4 regions of the Photorhabdus kleinii genome follow, and region 1 is predicted to be linked to each of the others. Evidence: predicted binding sites of a transcription regulator. Region 1 holds the regulator's gene; each other region holds the start of a gene.
The links. The regulator PurR, encoded in region 1, represses purine synthesis genes. The targets are predictions, from matches to a motif close to CANGCAAACGTTTGCNTG.
Positions count from the first base shown of each region.

Region 2: the regulator PurR is predicted to act here: its motif matches at 1,998-2,015, upstream of cvpA (colicin V production protein).
Region 3: the regulator PurR is predicted to act here: its motif matches at 1,816-1,833, upstream of purM (phosphoribosylformylglycinamidine cyclo-ligase).
Region 4: the regulator PurR is predicted to act here: its motif matches at 2,721-2,738, upstream of LG003_RS17090 (NCS2 family permease).

Region 1 is NZ_JAJAFY010000001.1:235,047-240,213, reverse strand. Features, by position in the region: gene LG003_RS01105 (DUF1289 domain-containing protein) at 1-237, opposite strand, end outside; gene gloA (lactoylglutathione lyase) at 410-823, shown strand; gene rnt (ribonuclease T) at 823-1,476, shown strand; gene LG003_RS01090 (Grx4 family monothiol glutaredoxin) at 1,704-2,054, opposite strand; gene LG003_RS01085 (hypothetical protein) at 2,210-2,485, shown strand; gene purR (HTH-type transcriptional repressor PurR) at 2,671-3,696, shown strand; gene punR (DNA-binding transcriptional activator PunR) at 3,703-4,611, opposite strand; gene punC (purine nucleoside transporter PunC) at 4,760-5,167, shown strand, end outside.
Region 2 is NZ_JAJAFY010000018.1:15,145-20,311, reverse strand. Features, by position in the region: gene purF (amidophosphoribosyltransferase) at 1-1,421, opposite strand, end outside; gene cvpA (colicin V production protein) at 1,436-1,942, opposite strand; gene dedD (cell division protein DedD) at 2,144-2,827, opposite strand; gene folC (bifunctional tetrahydrofolate synthase/dihydrofolate synthase) at 2,817-4,115, opposite strand; gene accD (acetyl-CoA carboxylase, carboxyltransferase subunit beta) at 4,108-5,052, opposite strand; gene LG003_RS10905 (DedA family protein) at 5,155-5,167, opposite strand, start outside.
Region 3 is NZ_JAJAFY010000001.1:66,328-71,494, reverse strand. Features, by position in the region: gene uraA (uracil permease) at 1-976, opposite strand, end outside; gene upp (uracil phosphoribosyltransferase) at 1,044-1,670, opposite strand; gene purM (phosphoribosylformylglycinamidine cyclo-ligase) at 1,897-2,937, shown strand; gene purN (phosphoribosylglycinamide formyltransferase) at 2,934-3,572, shown strand; gene speG (spermidine N1-acetyltransferase) at 3,798-4,367, shown strand; gene ppk1 (polyphosphate kinase 1) at 4,431-5,167, shown strand, end outside.
Region 4 is NZ_JAJAFY010000041.1:8,688-13,854, reverse strand. Features, by position in the region: gene LG003_RS17095 (Na+/H+ antiporter) at 1-990, opposite strand, end outside; gene LG003_RS17090 (NCS2 family permease) at 1,262-2,608, opposite strand; gene LG003_RS17085 (MFS transporter) at 2,997-4,169, opposite strand; gene LG003_RS17080 (sulfite exporter TauE/SafE family protein) at 4,278-5,030, opposite strand.

The DNA.
Region 1 (5,167 bases):
AAACAGTGATGGCTGCTCAGGTGGTTCTTCATCTATCTGATTTTGTGCTCTCAATGCACGTAAATATCTTTGCCGGCACAGTCGCAATACTTCACGCTTTTGCCCATCTGACATTTTCATCCAATTAAATCTTTCTTCCCGGCTACGATAACACCCCAGACAAAAACCCCGCTCATTCGCCTGACAAATTCCTCGACAAGGACTGGGAATAGCAAAAAACTCTAGTTGCTCAGCCATCACATCCCGTTTCCTATACAATTCACATACTATATTTAATTATAAACCTAGATAAGAATAAATTATAATTATGGACAAATTGAACTGTAACCGTAAGACACGTTATAGTTAGTGGTTTTTGTGCGATCTACCGCACAAAAATATTGGTAAAACCATTAAATTAGAGGTAATTATGCGTTTACTCCATACCATGATCCGTGTTGGTGACCTACAACGCTCCATTAATTTTTACACTGAAGTGTTAGGAATGCGCCTGTTGCGCACCAGTGAAAACACCGAATATAAATACTCACTCGCCTTCGTTGGCTACGCTGATGAAAGCGAAGGAGCAGTAATCGAGTTGACCTATAATTGGGGAGTTGACCATTACGAAATGGGAAATGCCTTTGGTCACATCGCATTAGGTGTTGATAATGTCGCAACCACTTGCGAATCTATTCGCAAAGCAGGTGGTAACATTACCCGTGAAGCGGGTCCTGTAAAAGGCGGAACAACCATTATTGCTTTCGTTGAAGATCCAGATGGCTACAAAATTGAACTTATTGAAAACAAAAATGCCAGCAACGCTCTGGGTAACTCAATCTGATGTCTGACAAAAAAGAGCCAAACGTCCTTAGTGGACGTTTTAGAGGTTATTACCCTGTTGTTATTGATGTTGAAACTGGCGGTTTTAATGCCAAAACAGATGCATTACTTGAAATTGCCGCCGTTACACTGGAGATGGATGGTGAAGGTTGGCTAACGCCTGGCGAATCACTTCACTTCCATATTGAGCCATTTGAAGGAGCCAATCTTGAACCAGCAGCCCTAGAATTCACCGGCATTGATCCATTAAATCCGCTACGTGGGGCAGTGAGCGAATATGAAGCTCTACACGCTATTTTTAAAATGGTTCGTAAAGGGATAAAAAATAATCATTGTAATCGGGCAATTATCGTTGCTCACAATGCTAACTTCGATCACAGCTTTGTTATGGCTGCCGCGGAACGCACTGGACTAAAACGAAATCCGTTTCATCCGTTTGCAACTTTTGACACCGCTGCTTTAGGTGGTCTGGTGTTAGGACAAACAATCTTAGCAAAAGCCTGCATCACAGCCGGCATCCCATTCGATAATAATCAGGCTCACAGTGCTTTATATGATACTGATCGTACCGCTGAATTATTCTGTGAAATGGTCAACCGTTGGAAACAACTTGGTGGCTGGCCATTAGCAACAACCGCAGAAAAAACTGGATAAATAGCCGAATGGCTAGATTAATATAATCAAATCTAAACAATAATACCCCCCATATATCAACATATGGGGGGATAGCATAATAATCTATACCCGTCATCTTTCAAGTTGCCTCTTTGTTGGCTGCACTCGCTCACCACGGTCACATAGTTACCTATGCTCCCGGGGATTCACTCCCTTGCCGTCGCGATGCATCTTGAAATCCATAGGGTATATAAGTAATTAAAAAATTACTCTGTCGCGTTTTCGTCCTGAGAACGATATTTATCAGCAGTTTCTTTGATTAATGTTTGTAACTCACCACGCTGATACATTTCAATGATAATATCGCATCCACCTATCAACTCACCTTCCACCCAAAGCTGAGGAAAAGTTGGCCAATTAGCATATTTTGGCAATTCTGCACGAATATCTGGATTTTGCAAAATATCTACGTAAGCAAAACGTTCACCACACGCAGATAAAGCCTGAACCGCCTGCGCAGAAAAGCCACAATTTGGCAATTTAGGAGAACCTTTCATATACAATAAAATCGGGTTTTCTTTAATTTGGCGCTCAATCTTCTCTATAGTAGTCGTCATTTTTATTTCCTTTAAACCAACAGTCTGTTGATAACCAACATCGTCACAATATTGCGGAGAATACCATTTTCTCTCACTAATATGTATCCTGATCTCTTCGTATCCTGACACAGATGACATGATTTTCACGGTTATTTATTGTAGAGGTTGTTAAGATGACAGACACAATAGCGGCAGAAAAACAAAGAGCAGATAAAGAGGCTATCTGCCCAATTTCCTTTCAACGTAAAGCCCAATTTTTAAATCATCTAACCCGTTCAAAACATCAGGCAAAGATCAAGCAAAGAGCGGCAAAAATGGCAATCATCACCAACGTGCTGACAGCAGTAAATAAACCAAGCTTCAAATCGGTATTCATAGAGCCTCCTCAGAATAAAAAGTTTATAACGACAAAAACCAGTCTATTGAGATGGTTAATTGCCCTTACATAAGGAAAAGTATAAATAGCGATTACCACACATTTTATAACACTGATTATTGCTTTCACTTTTGAGCCAGATCAGACAAAATCCAGGATTTATCGCTAACTTATTGCTAGTCCTTCTATGTAAAGGGCTAGCAAGCGATTAACAAAGCGTTTTAAATTTAGACCAAAAGGTCAGGAGTCTTTCACCTCATGGCAACGATCAAAGATGTGGCTAAGCACGCTGGCGTCTCAACCACCACCGTATCCCATGTTATTAATAAAACCCGCTTCGTCGCTGAAGATACTAAAGCTGCTGTTTGGACTGCTATTAAGGCACTGAATTATTCACCCAGTGCCGTTGCCCGCAGTCTGAAAGTTAACCACACAAAATCGATCGGATTACTGGCAACGTCCAGTGAAGCCCCCTATTTTGCTGAAGTCATTGAGGCTGTTGAAAACAGTTGTTATAGCAAAGGCTATACGCTGATTTTATGTAACTCACACAATAACATTGATAAACAGAAAGCCTATCTAGCCATGCTGGCACAAAAACGTGTGGATGGACTGCTAATTATGTGTTCAGAATACCCGGAACAGTTGTTGGGAATGTTGGAAGATTATCACAATATTCCAATGGTCGTCATGGATTGGGGACAGGCCAGAAGTGATTTCACCGATACTATTATTGATAATGCATTCCACGGCGGTTATCTAGCTGGTCGTTATCTTATCGAACGTGGTCATCGTGATATTGGCGCGATCCCCGGCCCTCTGGCACGAAATACCGGTGGTGGTCGTCATCAAGGATTCTTAAAGGCGTTAAAAGAAGCCAACATTCCGATCAGAGAAGAATGGGTTATTCAGGGGGATTTTGAACCAGAATCGGGCTATAAAGCCATGCATCAAATCTTGAATCAAAAACAGCGCCCGACTGCGGTTTTCTGCGGCGGAGATGTTATGGCTATGGGGGCGATTTGTGCTGCTGATGAATTAGGATTACGCGTCCCACAGGATATTTCTGTCATCGGTTATGACAATATACGCAACGCTCGTTATTTCTCTCCGGCATTGACCACCATTCATCAACCAAAAGAACGACTGGGGCAGATGGCCTTTTCCATGTTACTGGACAGAATAATCAATAAACGTGAAGATGCACAAACTATTGAAGTACATCCACGTTTGGTTGAGCGACGTTCTGTCGTGGATGGTCCATTTATCGACTATCGTCGTTAATTCGTTTTATTCATCTTGAAGCCATTCAGCATTAAGAGTTTCACTATCGCCAAGATAGTCAAGCAGCCAACTTAATGCTGGAGAATGGCTGTTTTGAACCCATGCCAAACAACATGGACTGTCTGGTAAAGGCTGTTCCAGTTCCAGCACGGTTAGTTTATTCTGCCGAATAAGCGGCATTGCCCTATGCTTAGGCACCATTCCTACACATAACCCTTCGTTTAGACAAGACAGACCGGACTCCCAATCAGGAACCACCAACCGGCGCTGATTATCCAGATTCCAAGTGTCACGCTTCGGTAAATTACGGGATGTATCTTCAAGACACAAACTTGGATAAGGCCGCATTTGATCATCAGATAACGGACCCGGCAACTGGGTTAGCGCATGGTCAGCGCTAACCACACATAACCAGGGCATAAACCCCATATCTCGGAAACTATACCTTTCTCCGACTGGAGCCGCCCGGGTTGCACCAATTGCAACATCAACTTGACTATTCACCAGCGCATCCCACACACCATTAAACACTTCCTGATGAATAAAAAGTTCTATATCAGGAAAATGGTGGTAGAAATCAAGAATAAGCTGGCGACTACGTTCTGGTTTGACAACGAGATCAATAGCAATACTAAATTGCCCTCTCCAGCCGTTTGCAACTTGTTGACACTGGTGACGAGTATCAATCATTTTTTTGATAACAGAGCGAGCTTCTTTGATAAAAATAGCGCCTGCCTCAGTTAATTCTACATCCCGATGACGACGCTCAAACAACGAAACAGCAAGCCACTCTTCCAGTTGTCTTACGGTATAACTGATCGCAGAAGGGACACGGTGAAGCTCCGATGCAGCGGCACTAAAACTGCCTGTTCTGGCAACCGCATCCACAACTTCAAGTGAATATTCTGACCACATAATTTTACCTTTCAATTTTTTTCACAGCACTATGCAAATATTACCATTTCACAAGTAAAAATCACGACATATAGAATATGTGTCAATATTGTTATCTATCCAATCACTGCAAATTATTTCAATCATGACATTCAAAGAGAGTAATCAAATGAAAAACTCAAGTCAGTTCATGTTCTACCTTGCAGGCTTGAGTATGCTAGGTTATCTGGCCATTGATATGTATCTGCCAGCATTCGGCACTATGCAACAAGAATTAGATACATCGGCAGAAGCAATCAGTGCCAGCCTAAGCATCTTTCTTGCAGGTTTCGCCTTCGCTCAACTTTTGTGGGGACCTCTTTCAGATCGCTTTGGCAGAAAGCCGATTATCATCACCGGACTATCCCTGTTTTCTATTGGCTGTCTGGGGATGATGTGGGTAACAGACGCTACCCAACTTTTAGTTTTGCGTTTTATCCAAGCCATAGGTGTTTGTTCAGCCGCAGTCTCATGGCAAGCATTAGTTATTGATCGTTATGAGGCCAATCGTACCAAACGTGTTTTTGCAACGATTATG
Region 2 (5,167 bases), on a different contig from region 1:
GTCTGGTCAACGTCTTTGGTAACATAAACGCCATTGAATACTGAACTCTCAAACCCATCAACATCCGGGTTTTCTTCACGAACAGCGTCGATCAGATCGGTTAAATCCTGAAATATCAATGCATCTACACCAATAAGTTGGCGAATTTCATCCACTTCACGCCCATGAGCAATCAGTTCATTTGCATTGGGCATATCAATGCCATAAACATTCGGGAAACGTACTTCCGGTGCTGCCGAAGCAAGATAAACTTTCTTCGCGCCGGCTTCACGAGCCATATCAACAATCTGTTCTGACGTTGTACCACGCACAATAGAGTCATCTACCAATAGCACATTTTTATCACGGAATTCTGCTCGATTAGCATTCAGTTTACGGCGGACTGATTTCCGGCGTTCCTGTTGCCCAGGCATGATAAATGTCCGACCAACATAACGGTTTTTCACAAATCCCTGACGATAGGGTTTACCGAGTATGCGCGCAATTTCTAGCGCAACATCGCAAGATGTTTCGGGGATTGGAATAACCACATCAATATGTAAGTCTTCCCATTCGCGGGCAATTTTCGCCCCTAGCTTATGCCCCATCCGTATGCGGGCGTTATAAACCGAAATTTTATCAATAAAGGAATCTGGGCGAGCCAAATAGACAAATTCAAATAAACAGGGGGTCAGAGAAGGATTTTCAGCACATTGACGAGTAAATAACTGACCTTGTTCAGTAATATAAATCGCTTCACCTGATGCAACATCCCGCAGGAATTCAAAGCCTAGCGTATCCAATGCAACGCTTTCAGAAGCGACCATATACTCATTACGGCCATCATCCAAAGTACGCTTACCTAAAACCAACGGACGAATACCATGCGGATCACGGAAAGCAACTAACCCATGACCAATAATCATCGCAATGCAGGCATAAGCACCACTCACCTGTTTATGCATTGCCGCTACTGCCGCAAAAATATTGTCAGGCTCCAATGGATAATGCTGGAAACAATCCAGTTCACTAGCAAAAACATTAAGCAAAATCTCAGAATCTGACGTGGTATTCACATGGCGACGGGCATTCTCAAATAACTTTTTCTTCAACTCATGAGCATTCGTCAAATTACCATTGTGTGTCAATGTAATACCAAATGGAGAGTTCACATAAAACGGTTGAGCTTCCGATGCACTGGAACTGCCCGCTGTCGGGTAGCGAACATGACCAATCCCAATCGTTCCCTGTAAACGCAGCATATGCCGGGCTTCAAATACGTCTCTCACTAAGCCATTGGCTTTGCGTAAACGAAACCCATTGTTACCATCAATAGTGGCAATGCCCGCAGCATCTTGCCCACGGTGCTGAAGCACCGTCAACGCATCATAAATCGACTGGTTAACCGGTGTAAAACCGACGATACCAACAATACCGCACATGTAGTTCTTCCTCATCAGCCAAACGGAGAGGTATATTTCTCCGGCAAGAAACTTGACGCATTTTGCAGGTAGTCAAAGAACCACCTTATGATATGACTGAACTGTGGGATCAATTGTGACTGTTTCCAATCCTCACTTCGAGCCAATGGTGTAAATGTATCCAGAAAAAACAGAATAGCAGCGACAATCAGCACACCACGCAATGCCCCAAAGCAGACCCCTAGTACTCGATCAGTACCTGACAATCCAGTCCGTTGCACAAGAGAACCTATCACATAGTTCACCACGGAACCGACAATCAAAGTAGCAATAAACAGCAACGCAATAGCAATCCCGTTACGTACCAATTCATCTTCAAAACGGGTGAAATAGACCGCTAAGTAAGTATAAAAATGGCTTGCCACAAAGAAAGCACATCCCCAGGTGACCAGTGATAATGCCTCACGAATAAACCCACGAATCAGGCTAACTAATGCCGAGAAGCCAATAATGGCGATAATAACGTAATCAATCCAAACCATGTTTTAATTCCAAAATAGACACCTCGGCATCCGTTTCAGGTGCATTCTAACAGAAAACGAAAACGTTTGCGTAGCAGATTTCCTATCCTACTGAAAATAATTAAGGCGACGAATTTGAATAATCATCATCGCCGCAGTCACTTAATATTTACTTCTTCATGATAGTTGTCCTATTTGTCACATAGGCATCACCCACTTTTATTACGGCCTGTAACTCCTTACCTGCCCTTGTAATCCAGTCAAACTTTTCAATTCTGATAATGCCGAGTCAAGTTGTTGCTTAGAAGCGTTCGGACCGACATATATTCTCGTTAATTGCCCCTGAACCGGAGATGAAGGAACCGTATAAACCTGATAACCAGACAAACGTAGTCTGGCAACGATTTCATCTACCTTTCCGGCATTTTTCAAAGCACCCAGTTGTACGATATAAGCCTGCCCTTGCGGGGCTGTTTCAACCGGTTTAACTTCAGGTTTCGGCTCTGACTTAATGTCTGGTTTAGGTTTAAGCGCCGGTGCCGGCGGCTTAGTATCTGGTTTTGGTTCAAGCTTAATCTGTGGTTGAGGCTTCACTTCTGGCTGAACAGCAGGAGGGACTATCGGCGCAGGTTGAGGATTGGTAACCAATGGTATTTCCGGCTGCTCCAGTGTTTCTGGCTGCAATGCCTCTGTCTCATCTTCCAGAGGCACTGATAATATTGGTGGATTAAGAGGAGGTATAGAGTCAATTTCTTGCTCATCCCCTGGCTTTGGAACCAAGGGAATTGATGCAAATTTATCTTCGTTATATTTCTTGTTGCCGTCTAACAACGCAGGCAGCACAATGACACCCAATGCTACCAATACAATTGTACCAACCAAACGATTCTGAAATTTACTTGCCACTTCCTTTCTCCCTGTCCAGAGCCTCCATAACATGCGCTACCGTGTGGAATGAGCCACAAACGACAACAATATCTTGCTCATCAGCATCAGCCATCGCCTGATGCCAAGCACTTTCCACATCAGTAAATACCTGTGGCTGTCCAAGATGCTGAGCCAGTGTCTGTGCATCTGCACCACGCTGTTCAGTCAATGGAGCGCAATACCACTCATTTATTTGCTGTGACAGGCAAGTCAGTGTACCGGCAATATCTTTATCACCTAGCATACCCACTACACCAAGGATTCTACTGCCCGGCTGACGGGGCAACTGGGCCAATTTCTGTACCAGATAAGCCGCTGCATGGGGATTATGAGCCACATCCAAGATCAACAATGGATTTTCACGAACTATCTGGAAACGCCCAGGTAACTGCGCATTCTGCAACCCTTGATGGATTGCACTCTCATTAATAGCTCGACTGACTTTATCATCTTGTCGTAACAGGCAACAAATAACACCCATCGCCGTTGCGGCATTCATCAGAGGAACATTTGGCAAAGGTAGGTTGCTAAACAGCCTATCATCAGATTGCCAGTGCCAGTTTTTATCCTGTTGAGAGAAACGCCAATCAATGCCACAACGGAACAACTCAGCACCTAATTCACCCGCAACTTCCGCAATAGAAGATGGCATATCCTGCTCACCAACCACGGCAAAGCGATCTTTACGGAAAACCCCTGCTTTCTCACGACCAATATGTTCGCGATCAGCACCCAACCAATCAATATGATCAATTGCAATACTGGTAATAGCGGCAATATCGGCGTCCACAACATTTGTCGCATCCAGTCGCCCACCTAAGCCTACTTCTAAGATGACCACATCCAGACAAGCTTGTTTAAACAGTTGCAAAGCCGTTAATGTGCCATATTCAAAATAAGTCAGCGAAATATCACCGCGACGAGATTCAATATCCGCAAATACACGACAGAATTCCTGTTCAGGTAATTCTTTACCCTGAATACGAACTCTTTCGGTATAACGTACAAGATGCGGAGAGCTGTAAACACCCACTCTCAGCCCAGCCGCCAACAGAATAGATTCTATCGTGCAACAGGTAGTACCTTTACCATTAGTACCGGATACGGTTATCACCTTAGGTGCAGGATTAACCAACGCCAAAGTTCGGGCAAGTTTCCCCACACGCTCAAGCCCCATATCAATGGCCGTAGTATGCAGGTTCCCAAGGTAGGAAAGCCACGTCATCAATGGCGACGTGGTTTGAGGAATTTGTAAAGTGTCAGACATCTTCTTTATTGGTACTTATTTGAATATCCACCTCAACATCAGCGGGTTCTGCCACTAATTCAGCAACAATTGGCTTAATACCTGGCTGCGACTGATGGGTTAGTTTAGAAAGTAAACTGGCAAGTGTGTCACGCATTTCAGGGCGACGAACAATCATGTCAATCGCTCCCTTTTCCAGCAAAAACTCACTACGCTGGAAACCGGACGGTAATTTTTCACGAACGGTCTGCTCAATAACTCGTGGTCCGGCAAAACCAATCAATGCTTTTGGTTCAGCAATATTGATATCACCCAACATCGCCAGACTTGCTGAAACACCGCCCATTGTCGGATCGGTCATGATAGAGATATAAGGCAAACCACGTTCTTGCATTTTTGCTAAAGCAGCACTGGTTTTCGCCATCTGCATCAGTGACATCAACGCCTCTTGCATACGAGCGCCACCACTGGCAGAAAAACAAATCAGAGGACAATTGTCTGCCAATGCCTGTTCTACGGCACGGACAAAACGGGCACCAACAACCGAAGCCATAGAACCGCCCATAAATGCAAATTCAAAAGCAGCAGCAACAACTGGCATACCACTCAGGGTACCTTTCATTACGACTAACGCATCTTTTTCTTGGGTTTGCTTCTGCGCCGCTGATATACGATCTTTATACTTTTTGGAATCGCGGAATTTAAGAATATCTTTTGGCTCTAATTCCCCCCCTAATTCCGTCGTTGCTCCTTCATCAAGGAATGTAGCCAATCGGGTACGCGCCGAAATACGCATGTGATGATCACATTTAGGGCAAACCTCAAGATTGCGCTCTAGCTCAGCACGGTAGAGCACCTGACTGCAACTATCACATTTAGTCCAAACCCCTTCAGGGATATTCGCTTTACGCGTTTGGGTAATGTTGCTTTTATTAAGAATTTTTTCAATCCAGCTCATTGAATGATCTTTCCGTCTGAATCTGGCTTATGCCAGTTTTGTTATTGTGTGCCATTAAACCACAATGCTATTACAGTGTGGATAAAAAACTGCTCAAACCTGTTACCGGTTATCA
Region 3 (5,167 bases), 170 kb from region 1:
TTGCTGCCGCCAATTTACCGACGCAGGAGAGCAAAATCGCCAGCACCGCGGCACCGCCAATAACCCAGGTGCTGTAAACTTTGGTAATTGCCATGACACCAATATTCTCGCCATAAGTCGTATTTGGCGTTGAACCAAAGAAACCGGAAATCACGGTTGAAAAACCATTTGCAAACATAGAACGGTGCAAACCCGGCTCTTTTAGCAAATCTTTCTTCACAATATTCGCCGTCACAACTAAATGACCAACATGTTCAGCTATGACAACCAGCGCCGCAGGCAAGATAGTCATAATAGCGAACCATTCAAAACGTGGTGTATAAAAAGTTGGCAATGCAAACCACGGCGCTTCACGTACCGGCGTCAGATCAACTACGCCCATCAGGAACGCCAACGCATAACCTACCAACACGCCAATGAGAATCGGGATGATAGCCAAGAATCCACGGAACATAACTGAACCAAGAACGGTTACCGCCAGTGTTACCAGAGAAATGGTCAATGTTGTTGAATCAACATCGGCACCTTCCGCCGGACGCAAACCCGCCATATCAGCCGCAACACCAGCAAGTTCCAGACCGATAACAGCAACAATCGCCCCCATTGCCGCAGGTGGAAACAGCGCATTAATCCAACTTCGCCCTGCCACCTTAACCATCAGTGAAACCAGACAAAACAGCACGCCACATATAATAAAACCACCCAAGGCTAATTCATATCCCAGAGGCAACAACAATAAGACCGGTGAAATAAAAGCAAAGCTCGATCCCAAATACGCCGGAACCTTTCCTTTGCAAATCACCAGATACAACAATGTACCGATACCATTAAATAGCAGAACTGTCGCCGGGTTGATTTTAAACAAAATCGGCACCAATACCGTCGCACCAAACATAGCAAAAAGATGTTGGAAGCTGAGTGGAATGGTCTGTAAAAAAGGAGGCCGCTCATCTACTCCAATAGTGCGACGGGTCATCTTATTTATCCTCTTAATATTATCGCGTCAAAACCAAAAAAAGCCGACTCAAAAGTCGGCTAACTTATTATTTCGTACCAAATATTTTATCGCCTGCATCCCCCAAGCCAGGCACAATGTATCCCTGTTCATTGAGTCTCTCATCAATAGAAGCTGTATACAGTTCCACATCAGGATGGGCTTTTTCCAGCGCGGCAATACCTTCAGGAGCAGCCACCAAAACTAGCACTTTAATCGACTGGCAGCCTGCTTTTTTCAGTAAATCGATAGTTGCAATCATGGAACCACCGGTTGCCAACATGGGGTCAACCAACAGCGCCATACGTTCATCAATATTGGAAGCCAATTTCTGAAAATAAGGGACAGGTTCTAAGGTTTCTTCATTACGATAAACCCCTACGACGCTGATCCGGGCACTGGGAACATTCTCCAATACACCATCCATCATCCCCAATCCCGCACGCAAAATAGGTACGACAGTTATTTTTTTACCTTTAATCTGCTCAACTACCACCGGACCACACCAGCCATCAATAGTGACTTTTTCTGTTTCTAAATCAGCGGTTGCTTCATAAGTCAGAAGGCTTCCAATTTCTGCGGCCAGTTCACGAAAGCGTTTGGTGCTGATATCATGCGCTCGCATCAGGCCGAGTTTATGTTTAACAAGTGGGTGATTCACCTCAACGATCTTCATGGACCTCTCCTACTGTATGTCATGTCGCCAGCAGACAAAAAAACGGCGAGATTATACCGCCTTTTACCCATAACACCACCACCAATCCGTTGATTTTCATCAAACATAGCCCTAATTACCGAGAACAGAGATCCGAAACAAGAGTCTCGCAAACGTTTGCTTAGACTGTTAGAATTGCTACTATTCTGTCTTAATTTATCAAACGCAACCGCCTTGGGGGCTTCGAGTGACCAACAAAACCTCTCTCAGTTATAAAGATGCCGGTGTCGATATCGACGCCGGTAATGCCTTAGTCAACCGTATTAAAGGTGTTGTAAAACAGACCCGTCGTCCAGAAGTTATGGGCGGTTTAGGTGGGTTTGGCGCTTTATGTGCATTACCACAAAAATACCGCGAGCCAATTCTGGTTTCTGGTACTGATGGTGTCGGCACCAAGTTGCGTCTGGCAATGGATCTCAAACGTCATGACACTATCGGCATTGACTTAGTTGCAATGTGTGTCAATGACCTGGTTGTTCAAGGTGCAGAACCCCTGTTTTTCCTTGATTACTATGCAACCGGGAAACTGGATGTTGATACGGCTGCCAGCGTTATCAGCGGTATCGCAGAAGGCTGTCAATTATCCGGCTGTGCTCTGGTTGGTGGTGAAACCGCAGAAATGCCGGGGATGTACCACGGTGAAGATTATGATGTTGCCGGCTTCTGCGTCGGCGTGGTTGAAAAATCAGAAATCATTGATGGCAGTAAAGTTCAGGCGGGTGATGCCTTGATTGCCCTCGCCGCCAGTGGCCCTCACTCAAACGGCTATTCTCTGATACGCAAAATTCTGGCCGTCAACAACACCGATCCAGAAGCAACAGAGCTTGAAGGTAAATCATTGGCAGATCACCTACTCGCCCCGACAAAAATTTATGTGAAATCCCTTTTATCCTTGATTGAACAGGTTGATATTCACGCTATTGCTCATCTAACCGGTGGCGGTTTCTGGGAAAATATTCCGCGTGTTCTGCCTGAAAATACCCAAGCACAGATTAACGAATCCAGTTGGCAATGGCCGGCCATATTTAACTGGCTGCAACAGACAGGCAATGTCAGCCGTCATGAAATGTACCGTACATTCAACTGTGGTGTTGGAATGGTGATTGCATTACCACCAACAGCCGTTGAACACGCGATTGAATTACTCACTGCTGCCGGTGAAAAAGCCTGGCAAATCGGCACTATCGCGACACTGAAAGAGGGTGAACAACAGGTTATCATTAAATGAAAAATATCGTTGTACTCATCTCTGGCAGCGGCAGCAATCTCCAGGCGGTGATTGACGCCTGCCAGCAGAACAGAATCAATGGGCAGGTTTGCGCGGTATTGAGTAATACCGCAAATGCTTACGGTCTGTTACGCGCTAAACAGGCAGATATTCCCACCCATGTCATTAGCCCGAAAAACTATGTAGATCGTCAGGCTTATGATGAAGCGCTAAAACACGTGATTGATCAGTATCAACCAGACTTGCTGGTCCTCGCGGGTTATATGCGTATTCTGACGCCAGATTTTGTTCAGCACTATCTTGGCCGGCTGTTAAATATTCATCCTTCTCTGTTACCCAAATATCCTGGTCTGCATACTCACCGCAAAGCGATAGCAAATGGAGATACAGAACACGGCACTTCCGTCCATTTTGTAACAGAAGAGTTGGATGGCGGCCCGGTGATCTTGCAAGCTAAAGTTCCTATTTTTGCCGGAGATCAGGAAAATGAGGTTGTTAAACGGGTTCAGACTCAGGAACACAACATCTATCCATTAGTTATCAACTGGTTTATCGAAGGGCGCCTAAATATGGTTAATGGCAAAGCGTATCTGGATGGAAAGATCCTCCCTCCAGAAGGCTATGCCGCAGAATAATCTATTATTAACGACTAATTACAGTGCTGTGGTAACATATCCAGCACTGCGAACTATTATTAATTATACCCTATGGATTTCAAGATGCATCGCGACGGCAAGGGAGAGAATCCCCGGGAGCATAGGTAACTATGTGACTGGGGTGAGCGAGTGCAACCAACAAAGAGGCAACTTGAAAGATGACGGGTATATGCTCCTTTTTTATTAAAAACACTGAGGTGTCAAATGTCTGGTGGTTCTCATACTCCACCTGTTAGGTTACGCCCCCTTGAGCGGGAAGATCTGCCTTTTATCCATCAATTAGATAACAATGCTAGCGTCATGCGTTACTGGTTCGAAGAACCTTATGAAGCTTTCGTTGAACTGTGCGATCTCTATGACAAACATATTCACGACCAGAGCGAGCGCCGGTTTATTATCGCAAGTTCTGACGCCAAAGTGGGTTTGGTTGAATTAGTCGAAATCGACTATATCCACCGCCGGTCAGAATTTCAGATTATTATCGATCCCGCCTATCAGGGCCAAGGCCATGCAACCAAAGCGGCAAAACTGGCAATGGAATATGCATTTTCCGTACTTAATCTGTATAAACTCTACCTGATTGTTGATAAAGAGAATGTTAAAGCCATTCACATCTATAATAAACTAGGTTTCTATACTGAGGGCGAATTAATAGATGAATTCTTTATTAATGGCAGTTACCGCACAGCCATTCGCATGTGCGTTTTCCAACATCAATATTTTGCATCTAAGGAAGATGAAAAAATGAGTCAACAGCTACTGCCGATAAGATAGCGACAAACGACGCCCCGTCGTATTCAAAGTTTCAATACTTTTACCTCAACACCTGGAGTAACAATGTCCCAAGACAGGCTCTATACCGAGAAAGAACTGAGTTGGTTATCATTCAACGAACGTGTGCTTCAAGAAGCAGCGGATAAGAGCAATCCATTAATAGAACGGATGCGGTTCCTTGGTATTTACTCCAATAATCTGGATGAATTTTACAAAGTCCGTTTTGCTGATGTGAAACGGCGAATATTAATCAATGAAGAACGAGGATCAGCCACCAGCGCTCGAAATGTGTTGAAAAAAATTCAAGCTAAAGTGGCTAAAACCGATCAAGAATTTGATGTGCTCTATAATGAATTGCTACTAGAAATAGCTCGCAATCAAATTTTTCTCATCAATGAACGACAAATTTCACCAAATCAACAAATCTGGTTACGTCAATATTTTCGTCAACATCTGCGGCCACACATTACGCCAATTCTGATCAATCCAGAAACCAACCTGGTTGAATTTCTAAAAGATGACTACACTTATCTGGCAGTTGAAATTGTTCACGGCCAGAATATTCAATATGCACTATTGGAAATTCCGTCAGATAAGGTGCCACGTTTTGTTAACTTGCCGCCTGAAATGCCACACCGCCGCAAATCAATGATCCTGCTAGACAATATTATGCGTTATTGTCTTGATGAAATTTTCAAAGGCTTTTTCGATTATGATTCACTGAACGCCTATTCAATGAAAATGACCCGTGATTCTGAATATGATTTAGCAACAGAGATGGAATCAAGCTTGCTCGAACT
Region 4 (5,167 bases), on a different contig from region 1:
CAGTAATAAAAGGGCTCCATAAATCACTGCAACTGCGGCGAACAGCATCCAAGTTTCAACGGTTGGATCAATTTCTGCCTGTATAACGGAAGTTTGCCAGATCCCCGGTAATTGCAGGCCCAACATGACAAACACCAAGCCGTTAAATACGAACGCCAGCATTGACCAGACACTATCAGCACGCAAACGCATTGCCAACGGAGCATTACGGATGACCCCAGATTTACTGATCGTCATACCCGCGGCAACCGCAGCAAGGATACCGGAAACGCCAATATGTTCTGCAATCAGATAAGAAGCAAACGGCAGCAGCAACATGAAAACAATTTGGGTTGCTGGATCGCCACCGCTCCAACGGTTCATTAAACGCAGGGATTTACTGTACAGCCAGGTTACTGCAATACCGGATAACAAACCGCCAATAGCAACCTTGAAGAATTCTATGGTCATGCCAGTAACAGAAAATGCCATCGTTCCCATCGCTATCGCTACAGCGAACTTTAAGGCTACCAGGCCTGAAGCATCGTTCATTAACGCTTCCCCTTCCATCACATTCATCATGCGCTTAGGCATACGCCTTTTTCCAACAATGGATGATAAAGCCACCGCATCTGTTGGCGATAACACAGCAGCAAGGGCAAAAGCAGCAATTAACGGAATACCTGGCATCAGCCAGTAAATCAGATAACCAATACCGACAACAGTAACCAGCACCAATACCAGCATCAGTATGAAAATTTCCCGTCCATACTGGAAAAACTCTCTGGTCGGCATTTTCCAGCCATCAACGAATAACAAAGGAGGAATTAGCAGAACGAGAAATAGCTCAGGATTAAAAGTAACATGTAAGCCAAAGTGCGGCCAAGCCAGCAATGCTCCCATAGCAATTTGCATTAACGGCAGAGGTATGCGGAACGGAATCACTTTAGTCAGAACGCCAGAAACTGAAACCACCAAAATCAAGATCAGAATAGTAAAGAATATTTCCATGTTGCCCTTACAATTTGCCTAAGAACCGTTGGTATACAGATTGAAACTCTTTTTCTTCCCGTTAACACAAAACAGTGAGAATAAATCTTAATACTAAAATAACTGAATCAATCGAAAAAGGTAGATACACGCGGAGCCGTATCCGAAAGAATTACAGGAATATTGTAAACTAATCAGATAAATACAGGGGAAATAATTGAGAATTTAAAAGTAATCGCAAGAATTGGCAAAGTGCGCAGGGGTGAACACCCATTACGCACTTTTTAATCAATCAAATAGCCCAATCACCAGCATAAAATGCTACTAAAGCGATCGTAATTACCACGGTACCGATATTCAATTGGCGCCATTCACCGGAACAGATACGACCAACAACCAGCGAACTGAAACCCAACATAATACCGGTTACAATATTGCAGGTCAGAACAATAAAGACCGCGCAAAGCATACCGGACATCGCCCCAACAAAATCATCGAAATCCAGCTTTCTGACATTACTCAGCATCAACAAACCAACATACATCAACGCCGGCGCGGTGGCATACGCCGGTACAAGATAGGAAAGTGGAGAAAAGAACAAAATTAACAGGAACAGGATACCGACAACTGTTGCGGTTAAACCTGTTTTACCGCCGGCTGCGGTACCCGCGGCTGATTCGATATATACCGCAGCCGGAGAAGCACCGATAGCGCCGGCAAAAATACTACTAACAGAATCGGCAGTCAGCGCTTTACTGCCATTAATAATCTGTCCGCCTTTATCCAACAGGTTCCCTTGCCCTGCTACCGCACGGATGGTACCGGTCGCATCAAACACCGCAGTCATGACTAACGCCAACACACTGGGTAACACAATCGGCTGCAAAGCCCCCATAATATCCATACTAAAAATCAAGGACAGGCCATCATCTCCCAGACTCGGTATCTTAAAGAACCCTTGATATTTCACCGCCGGATCAAAAATCAGCCCAATAACTGAAATCACCACGATCACTAACAGCACACCACCGGGAACTTTCAATTTTTCCAGACCAAAAATAACAGCCAGCCCAAGCAGAGTCATCATAACCGGAAAAGAGGTGAACGCCCCCAAAGCAACAGGCAAACCTTCCAGAGGGTTCTTAATGACCAAACCAACACCGTTTGACGCAATCAGTAACAAAAACAGCCCAATACCAATCCCTGCACCATGCGCAATACCCATTGGTATATTGCGTAAAATCCAAGAACGAATACCGGTAACAGAAATCACCGTAAACAAGCATCCCATCAAAAATACCGCACCGAGTGCAACCGGAATAGTGATTTGCTGTCCTAAAACCAAACTAAAAGCGGTAAATGCAGTCAACGAAATTGCACAACCAATTGCCATTGGCAAGTTAACCCACAGCCCCATTAACAAAGAACCAAAACCGGCAACTAAACAAGTCGCAATAAAGACAGCAGTATGGGGAAACCCTGCCTGCCCTAACATTCCCGGTACAACGATGACTGAATAAACCATCGCCAAGAAAGTTGTGATCCCTGCCAGAATTTCACGGCGTACCGTTGTGCCACGTTCAGTCAATTTAAAATACTTGTCCAGTTTGCATTTAACTGGTGCCTGAGTGCCAAACATGTCGTTCCCCTGCATTATGTTCATGGTACTTCTTCCACTTCCTCATCAAACGAAAACGATCACCTTGCTTAATAACACAACAACATTGCCCCAATCGGTTCAATAAATCACAAAAGCAATCGTTTGGCTTTTAGAATAGAAAGCAGTGAGAAAATTTGAGGCGAAAGATTATCCAGTGATCATCGTGTCGAAATCAATAGCTAACAGTATTATTTAGCTAAGTATCACAAGAATGACTTCTGGAGATTAAACCTTTTACGATAATTAATCGCAATGTTTCAATCTTAGGATTCCACTTACTAACGACTTGATAATAAATAAGATTCACTCAATGCTGACTGCTATTCACAGCCAGCTTTTACGCCTGTACAACTACCAACTGAATACTTCAGCTTTTATCACCTTGCGGGTTAAACCGATCCATGGTTGAAACCAGAAACAGTGCTGCAATGATGACAAGCAGAACAGGTAAACCTGATGGCGTCACTGAACTCGCTATACCGGCAAGCAGTGGTCCAAACAAACTCCCAATTCCCCACAACATAGCCGCCGCGGCATTAGCCACTATCAGATCATTTCCTGAAAAATACTGACCGATTTGGACCAATGCAATGGTGTAGATAGCCCCCGCAGTTGCCCCTAAAACAATCAACAAAGGCCAGATAAGATACTGATATGTCATGACAAACGGCAATAATGCACTTGCTCCGAGCGTTGCTACACCACAAATCTGGTATAGGCGCATACGATTCATATGATCCGCCAGCCAACCAAACGGAAGCTGCATCACTGCATCACCAGCAAGAATGACACTTATCATCAGTGCAGCTACCGCTTCGGTATACCCATAACTCATCCCGTAGATGGGAAACATAGAAAGAATGGTCCCGTCGAAAAAGGAAAAAAATAGCACACCACCACAGATCGCCGGTGCAATCTTCACAAATTGAACAATAGAGAAATTGGATTGCTTACTGTGTTGCGGCAACTTATCGCCTTTCTTCTGATCTACCATGACAAAGAGCACCAGTGAAAAGATATGGATCAGAGTACAAATCAGTATCGGCGTTTTATCTGCGATACCATAAAAAGCAATGATAGAAGGGCCAAGCAACTGACTGACAGTAAAAACTGTTGTATAAACAGCCAGTACCCTGCCTCGTTTATTCTCTTCAGAGAGTTCATTAATCCAGGTTTCACCTAGACAGATCATTAACCCGTTAGCAACACCAGTAACTAGCCGCAGAGGAAAAAGCAACTCCATCGGCAACGACCCCAAAAGTGGGAGCAAACTGCCAGCAGAAACCCCTGTTGCAATCATCATGACGTGTTTCTTACCTACCAGAGCTACAATTTTCTGGACGACCGGAGCACTCAAAAGCACTCCCAATGCCGGAGCCGCAGAAATTAAACCAATGTACAACTCATCAATACCTTGGCTATTCAAGCGTAACGCTATCATTGGGATAGTCAAACCAATGACAATGCCAATAACAGCGACACTCGTGGTAATAGTAAAAATGGCAAAAAAATTATTATTTCTATAATCACGACTGTTCATTTTATTTATATCTATCCAACAAAAACAAAGAGAATAAATATGAAATGAACTGAAAACAACAAATTAATAATATTATATTGAATGCGTTAATTCCTATTGGTTATTATTTCAAACAGTAAATATATAACGATATATCAGCATTAACCCCGAAGCCAGTACAATAATATTGATAAACTTCAAAAATGTTCCTCTGGAGATTTTCAGTGTCACTTGGCGACCAAAATAGATTCCCAACAACATGGCTGGAATAAATACCAGTATCAATAACAAAAATGAGGTGTCCAGATAAATACCCATGACAACAAAAACAATCACTCTCGTCAGGGTACTGAAACCAATTAAAGTCGTCTGAGTAATCCTGAAAATTTCCTTATCTGATATCCGCCCAGTTAGATAAATTGCATATAGAAAACCTCCACTACCAAATAGCGCACTGAAAATACCTCCACTCAGACCAAATGGAATAGCGGCTTTAGCGGGGAATTGACGGTAAGTTTTACTGAAAAATAGCGAATAAATTGAATAGAAAACAACAAATAACCCCAACACCAGAACTAAAACATCAGGTCGGGCCATCAATAAAATGGCGGCGCCAATCAAGCTACCGATAACCATTAATGGAATCATTAATTTGAGCTCACTAAACTCTGATTTTTTACCCTCTCTGGTAATATTAATCACTGCGGCGGTTAAATCTACCAACGCGAGCATAGGAACAATTTTCGCTACAGGAATATAAAATGCCAGAACTGGGCTAGCAACAAGAGCAGAACCAAACCCGGCCATACCAAAAACCAGATAAGCAAAGAAAACGACAAAAATGCAAATAAACAGATCAGGCCACGCAAGTACATGTAACATTTCTACTTCCCTGAAAATAGTTCTCAAACTAAAGTGATCGTTTTCCCGATACTAATAGTTTTTACTATCATTTGTCAGGTCTGTCTGCAAAAAATAGGACACATCAGTTAAAGATGTACTTACACACACATGGCGAA